DNA from 2 places in the Amycolatopsis orientalis genome. Region 2 is predicted to be linked to the other one. Evidence: riboswitches for the same ligand, from Rfam matches in the RefSeq annotation. Region 2 holds a riboswitch; the other holds the start of a gene.

Region 1 (5,580 bases), 2.5 Mb from region 2:
TGGTCGTCGAGACAAGCGCTGCAGCCCGTGTGCACGAGAGGGAGGCGAAGCCCGATGAGCGAGATGCGCGTCGTCGGCGTGCGGGTGGAGCTGCCCGCCAATCAGCCGATCTTGTTGCTGCGGGAAACCGAAGGCGAGCGCTACCTGCCGATCTGGATCGGCTCGGTCGAGGCCACCGCCATCGCCTTGGAGCAGCAGGGAGTCCGCCCGGCCCGTCCGCTGACCCATGACCTGCTCAAAGAGGTCATCGGAGCACTGGGCCGTGAGCTGGAACAGGTCGTCATCACCGACCTGAAGGAAGGCACGTTCTTCGCGGAACTGGTCTTCGACGGGGATATCCGGGTTTCGGCGCGGCCGAGCGATTCGGTGGCGCTGGCGCTGCGGGTCGGGGTCCCCATCCACGCCGTGGACGCGGTGCTGGAGGAAGCGGGCCTCATCATCCCCGACGAGCAGGAGGACGAGGTCGAGAAGTTCCGCGAGTTCCTCGACTCGGTCTCCCCGGAAGACTTCCGCGGCGCGGACACGTGATCGGCTCGTGAGTGGTAATGACGGTTCTAACCGTCATTACCACTCACGACTCAGGCCGCGGTCGCCCGCGTGAACAGGTCCGCCAGTTCCCGGCCGTATCGCTCCAGGTCCAGCTTCGGGTCCGCCGCGAACTTCGCGGCGACGCCGTCGATGGCCTGCGCGATCGACAGCGCCATCACGTCCGGCGCGAACTCGCCGAAAGCGCCTTCCCGTTGCCCCTGCCGTAGCTGGCGTTCGAGCCGGCCGGTGCGGAACTCCTCGACGATCGGGGCCGACATGAACCAGCCTTCCGCGTCGGAGCCGCTCGATGCCATCTCGACCATGACCCGCACCAGTTCCGGGTACGAGCCGAGGAACGCGATCTCCGACTCGATGTAGCCGCGCAGCAGCCCGGCCCGGTCGGTCGTGCCCTGGGTCCGCTCCTCGAGGAACTTGTCCTTCATGCCGGTCGCGGTGGTGACCACGGCCTGCATCAGGCCCGCCTTGTTGGTGAAGTGGTACGAGATGATCCGCGTGCTGGACAGCCCGGCCCGCTCCTTGATCTTCGCGAACGACGTCTTGTGGTAGCCGAGATCGGAGATCGTCGCGATCGTGGCCCCGATGATCTGCGCCCGCCGGGCGGCCTCGGTGACCGAGAGCCCCAGTTCGGCCTGCACCTCTTGCAGGGCGCTTTGCGTGGGCGATGTTACTTGCATGAGTAAAAATTAACACGGTCGAGTAAAAGTGGCAACCGCGCAGCCGATCGGGGGACGGTTCCGAAGAAGTCTCAAGAAGAGCTTGAGGCCGACCGCGCGTCGCGTTGACCGCTTTGCCGGACGCGCTTACCGTCAATGGAGGTAAATCGCCAAGGTGTGATTCGGATGTCCGGGGCATTCGTCTTGACGGTTCACTCCGGTGCGGACCCACCTGGGTCCGCGCGGCTTTGTTCGCCGGCCGCCAGGTCGGGCGAGGGGAGGCATGGCGTGGTCGAGGCTGGTAGCCCTCAAGAGCCGCTCGTTCCGGTCGCTGACGGCGAGCAGGGTGAGCTGTTCCCCGACTCTTCCCTCCCGGACGAACTCGTCGGTTACCGCGGTCCCGCAGCCTGTCAGATCGCCGGGATCACCTACCGGCAGCTCGACTACTGGGCCAGGACGAAGCTGGTCGCGCCGAGTATCCGCACGGCGCACGGCTCCGGTTCACAGCGGCTGTACTCGTTCAAGGACATCCTCGTCCTGAAGGTCGTCAAACGGCTGCTGGACACCGGTGTCTCGTTGCAGAACATCCGGGTCGCGGTCGACCATCTGCGCCTGCGCGGCGTCCGTGACCTCGCCAGGGTCACCCTGTTCTCCGACGGCACCACCGTCTACGAATGCACCTCGCCCGAAGAGATCGTCGATTTACTGCAGGGCGGTCAGGGTGTCTTCGGTATCGCCGTCAGCGGCGCGATGCAGGAGATCAGCGGCACCATCCACGAGTTCCCGGCCGAACGCGCCGACGGCGGCACGATCGAAACCGTCACGCCGGACGAACTCACGCAGCGCCGTAACGCACGTCGCACCGGCTGATCATGAAGCCGCGCGGGCGGCAGGGTAGGCTCACTTCCGCGGTCGACGAATCCGCGCGGGAGAGACCGAGTCGATAACCGTTGAGCTCGGCGCCGAAGGAGCAAGTCCTCCCCGGAACCTCTCAGGCACCCTGGACCGCGCGGACGAGACGCCTCTGGAAAGTGGTTCGCCAGGTCACAGCCTGGCGGCCCCGCCGACGGTGCAAGCCCGGCTCAACACTCGGGCGAAACTCTCAGGCGCTCCCACGGGAGTACGGACAGAGTGGGGAGGGCCAGGACATCCGTCCCGGCCTCACCCCGCGTCCTGGGAGGTCCCCGATGGAGCCCGTTTCTCTGGCCGCCCTCGAATCCGGAACCCCCTTCGCGGACCGGCACATCGGTCCCGGTCCGGAGGAACTCGCGCGCATCCTCGACGTCGTCGGCGTGAGGTCCCTCGACGATCTGGCCGAGCGGGCCGTTCCCGTGTCACTGCGGGAATCCGCGACACCGCCGGAGCTGCCGCCGCCCGCCACCGAGACCGCCGCGCTCGCCGAACTCCGCGCGCTGGCCGCGCGCAACCGGCCCATGGTCCAGATGATCGGTCTCGGCTACCACGACACCGTGACCCCGCCGGTGATCCGCCGCAACGTGCTGGAGAGCCCGGCCTGGTACACCGCGTACACGCCGTATCAGCCGGAGATCTCGCAGGGCCGCCTCGAAGCGCTGCTCAACTTCCAGACCATGGTCGCCGACCTGACCGGGCTGCCGATCGCGAACGCGTCGATGCTGGACGAGGCGACCGCGGCGGCGGAGGCGATGACGCTGGTCCGCCGGGCCGGCAAGGCGAAATCGAACCGGTTCGTCGTCGACGAGGACACGCTGCCGCAGACGATCGAGGTCCTGCGCACCCGCGCCGAACCGCTCGGCATCGACCTGGTGACCGCGGATCTCTCGCAGGGCATCACCGGACTCGGTCTCGGCGGCGACTTCTTCGGCGTGCTGCTCTCGTATCCGGGTGCTTCCGGCGTCGTCCGCGAATGGGAGCACACCATCACCGAGGCCAAGGCGCTGGGCGCGGCCGTGGTGATGGCGGCGGATCCGCTGGCACTGACCCTGCTGCGGCCGCCCGGGGAACTCGGCGCCGACGTCGCCATCGGGTCGACGCAGCGGTTCGGTGTGCCGATGGGCTTCGGTGGCCCGCACGCGGCGTACCTCGCCGTGCGCCAGGGGCTCGAACGCCAGCTGCCCGGACGGCTCGTGGGGGTCTCGAAGGACGCCGACGGCGCTCCCGCGTACCGGCTGGCGCTGCAGACCCGAGAGCAGCACATCCGCCGGGAGAAGGCGACCAGCAACATCTGCACCGCGCAGGTGCTCCTGGCGGTCATCGCGTCGATGTACGCGGTGTATCACGGGCCGGAAGGCCTGCGCGCCATCGCCAACCGCGCGCACCGGATGGCCACGGTGCTCGCCGCGGGGCTGGCCGAAAGCGGTGTCGACGTCGTGCACTGCGAATTCTTCGACACCGTCATGGTGGCGGTCCCCGGGCGCGCGGCCGGGGTCGTCGGCACCGCACGGGACCTCGGGGTCAACCTGCGGCTGGTCGACGCCGACCACGTCGCCGTCGCCTGCGACGAGACGACGACCTGTGAGCACCTTTCCCTGGTGTGGAAGGCTTTCGGTGTCGCGGTGTCCGATGTGGACTCCCTCGACGCGGACACCGCCGACGGCTTCCCGCCGGATCTGCGCCGCACCAGCGAGTACCTCACGCATCCCGTTTTCCACGCGCACCGTTCGGAAACGGCGTTGCTGCGGTACCTGCGGGCGTTGTCCGACAAGGACGTCGCGCTCGACCGGAGCATGATCCCGCTCGGGTCGTGCACGATGAAACTCAACGCCACGGCCGAGATGGAGCCGATCACCTGGCCCGAGTTCGCCGGTCTGCACCCGTTCGCGCCCGCCGAGGACGCGGCCGGGCTGCTCGTCATCGTGCGGGACCTGGAGCGCTGGCTGGCCGGGATCACCGGCTACGACGCGGTTTCCCTGCAGCCGAACGCGGGCAGCCAGGGCGAGTTCGCCGGGCTGCTGGCCATCCGGGCCTACCACCGCGAACGCGGGAACGCGGCCCGTGACGTCTGCTTGATCCCGTCGAGCGCGCACGGGACGAACGCGGCCAGCGCGGTAATGGCGGGCATGCGCGTGGTCGTCGTGAAATGCGACGACGAGGGCAATATCGACCTCGGCCACCTGAAGTCCACTGTGGACGAGCACGCGGACGACCTGGCCGCGATCATGATCACCTACCCCTCGACGCACGGCGTCTACGAGGACACCGTGCGCGAGGTCTGCGCGCTGGTGCACGACGCGGGCGGCCAGGTGTACGTCGACGGGGCGAACCTGAACGCGCTGATCGGCGTCGCGCAGTACGGGAAGTTCGGCGCCGACGTCTCGCATCTCAACCTGCACAAGACCTTCTGCATCCCGCACGGCGGCGGTGGCCCCGGCGTCGGCCCGATCGGTGTCCGCGCGCATCTGGCGCCGTACCTGCCGAACCACCCGCTCCAGCCGGACGCCGGCCCGGCCACCGGGGTGGGGCCGATCAGTGCCGCGCCGTGGGGAAGCGCGTCCATCCTGCCGATCTCCTGGGCCTACGTCCGGATGATGGGCGCGGACGGCCTGAGGCGCGCGACGCTGACCGCGGTCGCGAACGCCAACTACGTCGCCAAGCGTCTCGCGGAGCACTATCCGGTGCTGTACGCAGGGCACGAGGGACTCGTGGCGCACGAGTGCATCCTCGACCTCCGCGCGCTGACCAAACGGACCGGTGTCACCGTCGACGACGTCGCCAAACGGCTGGCCGACTACGGCCTCCACGCGCCGACGATGTCGTTCCCGGTCGCGGGGACGCTCATGGTCGAGCCCACCGAGAGCGAGGATCTCGGCGAGCTCGACCGGTTCTGCGACGCGATGATCGCGATCCGCGGCGAGATCGAGAAGATCGCCGCGGGGGAGTGGCCGGTGGCCGAAAGCCCGCTGCGGAACGCCCCGCATACCGCGCGCTGCCTCGCGGGCGAATGGGATCGCCCGTACAGCAGGGAGATCGCCGTCTTCCCGGCGGGTTTCACCGCCGCGAAGATCTGGCCCCCGGTGCGGCGGATCGACGGGGCCGCGGGCGACCGCAACCTCGTCTGCTCCTGTCCGCCGCCGGAGGCCTTCGCGTAGGTGTCAGCCGGGCATCTTGTCCAGAAAGCCCAGCACCTGCTTGATGCGCCCGTCCTCGACGGTGATCACGTCGAAGCCGATCGCGAGCGGCTCGTCGGCGCCGGGGGCGCCGAGGTACCACTGGAAGCGCGCGATGTCGTGGTGCGCTTCGGGGGCCGCGGGCAGGCTGAAGGTCAGCCCGGCGAACTGGGCCTGCGCGCCGGCGATGAAGCCGTCGACACCGTCGTGGCCGGTGACCGCGCCGAGCGGGTCGGTGTAGGTGGCGTCCTCGGTGAACACCTCGGCGATGAGCGCACGGCGCTTTTCGGTGT
Region 2 (5,580 bases):
CGCTTGGCCACGTAGTTCGCCGCGAGGACCGCGACCTGCGTCGCGGCGGTGAGCCCGCCGGCGCCCATCATGCGGACGTACGCCCACGAGATCGGCAGGATCGACGCCGAGCCGAACGGGGCGGCGCTGATCGGGCCGACCCCGGTCTCCGGACCGGCCTTCTCCAGCAGCGGGTGGTTCGGCAGGTACGGCGCGAGGTGCGCGCGCACCGCGACCGGGCCGACACCGGGGCCGCCGCCACCGTGCGGGATGCAGAAGGTCTTGTGCAGGTTCAGATGCGAGACGTCGCCGCCGAACTCACCCGGCTTCGCCAGGCCCAGCAGGGCGTTGAGGTTCGCGCCGTCGACGTAGACCTGGCCGCCCGCGTCGTGGACGATCTTGGCCAGCTCGTCGATGCCGTGCTCGTACACGCCGTGGGTGGACGGGTAGGTGACCATGATCGCGGACAGCGTGTCGCGGTGGGCGTCCACCTTGGCGCGCAGGTCGTCGAGGTCGACGTTGCCCTCATCGGTGCACTTGACCACGACGACGCGCATGCCGGCCATGACCGCGGAGGCGGCGTTCGTGCCGTGCGCGGACGACGGGATGAGGCAGACCTCACGTTCGGCCTGGCCGTTCGCGTGGTGGTACGCGCGGATCGCGAGCAGACCGGCGAGTTCGCCCTGGCTGCCCGCGTTCGGCTGCAGCGACACCTTGTCGTAGCCGGTGACCTCGGCCAGCCAGCCCGCGAGCTGCTCGACCAGCACGTGGTAGCCCTCGGCCTGGTCCGCGGGCGCGAACGGGTGGATCCCCGCGAACTCGCGCCAGCTGATCGGCTCCATCTCGGTGGTGGCGTTGAGCTTCATCGTGCACGAGCCGAGCGGGATCATGCCGCGGTCGAGCGCGTAGTCGAGGTCGGACAGGCTGCGCAGGTAGCGCAGCATCGCGGTCTCGGAGCGGTGCGAGTGGAACACCTCGTGGGTGAGGTACTCGCTCTCGCGGTCGAGACCGGCGGGCAGCGCTCCGGCGGCCGCGGTGTCGGCGGCGTCGATACCGAAGGCGTTGAGCACCTTGGCGATGATCGCGGGCGTGGTGACCTCGTCGACGGCGATGCGCACGTGGTCGGCGTCGACCGGGCCGAGGTTGATGCCGTTCTCACGCGCGACGGCGACGACCGCTTCGGCCTGGCCGGGCATGCGAGCGAGGACCGTGTCGAAGAAGCCCTCGTGGACGACTTCGACGCCCCCGGTGCGGAGCGCGTCCGCGAGGCCGGCGGCGAGTTCGTGGACGCGCGTCGCGATGCGCTTGAGGCCGTCGGGACCGTGGTAGACCGCGTACATCGCGGCCAGCACCGCGGGCAGGACCTGCGCGGTGCAGATGTTCGACGTCGCCTTCTCGCGGCGGATGTGCTGCTCACGGGTCTGCAGGGCGAGGCGGTACGCGGGGTTGCCGTCGGCGTCGACCGAAACCCCGACGAGACGGCCCGGCAGCGACCGCTCCAGCCCGGCGCGGACGGCCATGTACCCGGCGTGCGGGCCGCCGTAGCCGAGCGGGACACCGAAGCGCTGGGTGGATCCGGCGGCGATGTCGGCGCCGAACTCACCCGGCGCGGTGATCAGCGTCAGGGCGAGCAGGTCGGCGGCGACGGTGTACAGCGCGCCGGCGGCCTTCGCGGTCTCGGAGATGGCGGAGTAGAAGCCCGCGCCGCGCAGCACACCGGAGGCACCCGGGTACTGGACGACGACGCCGAAGAACTCCTCGGGAAGGCCGGTGAGCAGGTCGCGGACCTCGACCTCGACCCCCATCGCCTCGGCGCGGGTGCGGACGACCGCGATGGTCTGCGGCAGGCACTCGGCGTCGAGGACGACCTTGTTCGACTTCGCCTTCGACACGCGGCGCATCAGCATGACGGCCTCGGCGACGGCGGTGGACTCGTCGAGCAGCGAGGCGTTCGCGGTGGCGAGCCCGGCCAGCTCGGAGACCATGGTCTGGAAGTTGAGGAGGGCTTCGAGACGGCCCTGCGAGATCTCCGGCTGATACGGCGTGTACGCCGTGTACCAGGCCGGGTTCTCCAGCACGTTGCGGCGGATGACCGCCGGGGTGACCGTGTCGTGGAAGCCGAGGCCGATCATCTGCGTCATCGGCTTGTTGAGCGCGGCGAGCGCGCGAAGTTCGGCGATGGCATCCTCTTCGGACGCGGCGGGGGGAAGTTCGAGGTCACGGGTGACCCGGATCGCGGACGGCACGGCGGCCTGCACCAGGGCATCGAGACTGCCGTAGCCGACCTCGGCGAGCATCTTGGCCTGCTCGGACTCCGAGGGGCCGATGTGCCGGTCGTCGAAGGACGTACTGGTCAAGGGAGCTCCTTGGGTCAGGCGCCGGATAGACCGGTGCGCTGGGAACTCCCCCTCTGTCATGGCACCTGAGAGTTTCACCGCACGGTAATGCGGCTTTCACCTTGGGTGAGACGCACTTGCGCGCCTGCTTTCCAGAGTGGCCTCGCGGAAGCGGTAGTGGATACCTGAGAGATTCCGGGGAGTTTGCTCCTTCGGTGCCCCACCACGTTCGTGAGGGCTCTCCCGCTCCAGCTCAACGGCCCTGTCTGTAGTTGTGCGCACACCGTACCTGGCGTGTTCGGCGCACGTCTACTTCTGGCCGGGCACGTCACTTGTGCCGTTCGCCCGGACACCCGACGTGCCCGGGCGCGTCTCGGCGATCAGGCGTTCTCCATCATCATCTCGGCGGTGATGGTGCCGCACAGCTCCGCGCAGCGCGTCATCATGTCGGCGGCGTCGGCGAGTTCGGCGTCGCCGGTCTTGGCGCACTCCTGGGCGCACATTCGCATCATCTGGGAGGCCAGGCCGCACATCTTCGCGCACATGCGCATCATTTCGAGGTCGGCGACCATGGCCGAACAGCGCATCATCATGTCGGCGCACATGCGGGACATGTCCGCGCAGGTCACCATCATCATCCCGACCTTGGCGCCGCCGACCTCCATGCAGCGCGTCATCGTCTCCTCGCACCTGACGTGACACTCGTTGCACAGGTCGATGCAGTCACGCATGGCGGTGCTCATCTGCCGGGTCATCCTTGGCCTCCGCTGTTCCAGGGCTCGGGAGCCGGACGGCTCCGCGATCCCAGACCTACAGCGCAGGTCAGCGGCCCGCCATCCCGGCCACCGGGACGAGTGACGCATCCAGAGGACTAAACGCGGCCCATGCCGACACCCCGACAGGGCGTTGAGTGTCCCTCCTCCATGGAGGCGGGGTTCGCGCCCGGTCGCATGGCTTGATCAACACGGGATCAGGACATGCCCCGGAACCCGGCGCACCCCCGAGTGTGGAGGATTTGGGACGTTCACCGTCCCAAATCCTCCACACTCGAACCTCGCAGGCACCAGTGATGTCACATCCGGACCATCAAGAGCAGCGCCGATCAGCAACTCTGCGACTTTGCCGGGACCCTGACCTTGAGAGTAGGGAAGGAGGCCTTCACGGACCGTCGCGGTTCGGGCGGTGACGCATTCAGAGGACTGAACGCGGGATCACAGCGGCGTGACGTAGGCGCCCGAGATCCCCCCGTCCACCAGGAACTGGGACGCCGTGATGAACGAGGCGTCGTCGCTGGCCAGGAACGCGACCGCCCCCGCGATCTCCTCCGGTTCGGCGAACCGGCCGACCGGCACGTGCACGAGCCGCCGGGCGGCCCGCTCGGGGTCCTTCGCGAAGAGCTCCTTCAGCAGCGGCGTGTTCACCGGCCCCGGGCACAGCGCGTTGACCCGGATGTTCTCCCGCGCGAACTGCACGCCCAGCTCACGGCTCATCGCCAGCACCCCGCCCTTGGACGCGGTGTAGGAGATCTGCGACGTCGCCGCGCCCATCACCGCGACGAACGACGCCGTGTTGATGATCGAGCCCTTGCCCTGCCGTTGCATATGCGGCAGCACGGCCTTGCAGCACAGGTACACCGAGGTCAGGTTGACCTTCTGCACCTTCTCCCACGCGTCGATACCCGTCGTGAGGATCGAATCGTCCTCGGGCGGGGAGATGCCGGCGTTGTTGAACGCGACGTCGACCGAGCCGAAAGTGTCCACAGTGGTCTGGAACAGGGCCTCGACCTGCTCGGCGTCGGTGACGTCGGCCTGCACGAACAGGCCGCCGACCTCGTCGGCCGCCGCCTTGCCCTGCTCCGCCGAGATGTCGCCGATGACGACCTTCGCGCCCTCGCTCGCCAGCCTGCGGGCGGTGGCGAGACCGATGCCGCTGCTGCCGCCGGTGATGACCGCGACGCGGTCCTCGAAACGCTGAACCATCATTCCTCCGTGCTGATAAAAACGTTTTTGGTCTCGGTGAAGGCGTCGAGCGCGTCCGGGCCGAGTTCCCGGCCGAGCCCGGACTGCTTGAAGCCGCCGAACGGTGTCCAGTACCGGACGGACGAATGCGAGTTGACCGAAAGGTTCCCGGCTTCGACGCCGCGCGCGACACGGAAGGCGCGGCCGACGTCGCGGGTCCAGATCGAGCCGGACAGGCCGTACTCGGTGTGGTTGGCCATGGTGACCGCGTCCGCCTCCTCCGCGAACGGGACGACCGCCACGACGGGACCGAAGATCTCGTCCGAGGCCAGCGGATGCCGCAGGTCCGGCGGGGTGACGACGGTCGGCGGGAACCAGTAGCCCGGCCCCAGCGGGGCGCTTCCCCGAAAGGCCACCGGCGCGTCATCGTCCACATAGGACGACACCTTCGCGTGGTGCCCGGCCGAGATCAGCGGCCCCATCTCGGTCATCTCCAGCCGCGGATCCCCGACGACCACGCCGTTCACGGCGGGCTCCAGCAGTTCCATGAACTTCTCGTACACACTCGCCTGCACGAGGATCAGCGACCGCGCGCAGCAGTCCTGCCCGGCGTTGTCGAACACCCCGTACGGCGCCGTGGCCGCGGCCTTCTCCAGGTCGGCGTCGGCGAACACGATGTTCGCGTTCTTGCCGCCGAGTTCCAGCGTCACCCGCTTCACCTGGGCGGCGCAGCCCGCCATGATCTGCTTGCCGACCTCGGTGGAGCCGGTGAAGACGACCTTGCGTACCGCGGGATGGTCCACGAAACGCTGTCCCACCACGGATCCCTTGCCGGGGAGCACCTGGAAGACGTCCTCGGGGATACCCGCCTCGCGGGCGAGTTCACCGAGCCGGATCGCGGTCAGCGGGGTGAGCTCCGCCGGTTTGAGCACGACGGTGTTCCCGGCGGCGAGGGCCGGCGCGAAACCCCAGCCCGCGATGGGCATCGGGAAGTTCCACGGCACGATCACCCCGACCACGCCAAGTGGCTCGTGGAACGTCATGTTCACGCCGCCGGGGACCGGGATCTGCTTGCCGCTCAACCGTTCCGGCGACGCCGAGTAGTAGGTCAGCACGTCGCGGACGTTCCCCGCCTCCCAGCGGGCGTTGCCGATCGTGTGCCCCGCGTTGGCGACTTCCAGCTGGGCGAGGTTCTCGATGTCGGCGTCGACGGCGTCGGCGAACCGGCGCAGCAGCCGCGCCCGGTCGCCGGGGGCCACCGCACGCCAGCCGGGGTACGCCGCGTGGGCGCGGGCGATCGCCGCGTC

The links. Region 2 has a riboswitch for glycine ahead of gcvP (aminomethyl-transferring glycine dehydrogenase). Riboswitches for the same ligand answer to the same signal wherever they lie in the genome.
Region 1: another riboswitch for glycine. It lies ahead of gcvP (aminomethyl-transferring glycine dehydrogenase); the one in region 2 lies ahead of gcvP (aminomethyl-transferring glycine dehydrogenase).

Annotation. Positions count from the first base shown of each region.
Region 1 covers NZ_CP016174.1:4,398,550-4,404,129, forward strand. The annotation lists gene SD37_RS19150 (bifunctional nuclease family protein) at 55-528, shown strand; gene SD37_RS19155 (TetR/AcrR family transcriptional regulator) at 579-1,223, opposite strand; gene SD37_RS19160 (MerR family transcriptional regulator) at 1,491-2,072, shown strand; glycine riboswitch at 2,119-2,220, shown strand; gene gcvP (aminomethyl-transferring glycine dehydrogenase) at 2,390-5,269, shown strand; gene SD37_RS19170 (nuclear transport factor 2 family protein) at 5,273-5,580, opposite strand, start outside.
Region 2 covers NZ_CP016174.1:6,861,997-6,867,576, forward strand. The annotation lists gene gcvP (aminomethyl-transferring glycine dehydrogenase) at 1-2,336, opposite strand, end outside; glycine riboswitch at 2,478-2,571, opposite strand; gene SD37_RS29710 (four-helix bundle copper-binding protein) at 2,696-3,058, opposite strand; gene SD37_RS29715 (3-oxoacyl-ACP reductase) at 3,527-4,294, opposite strand; gene SD37_RS29720 (aldehyde dehydrogenase family protein) at 4,294-5,580, opposite strand, start outside.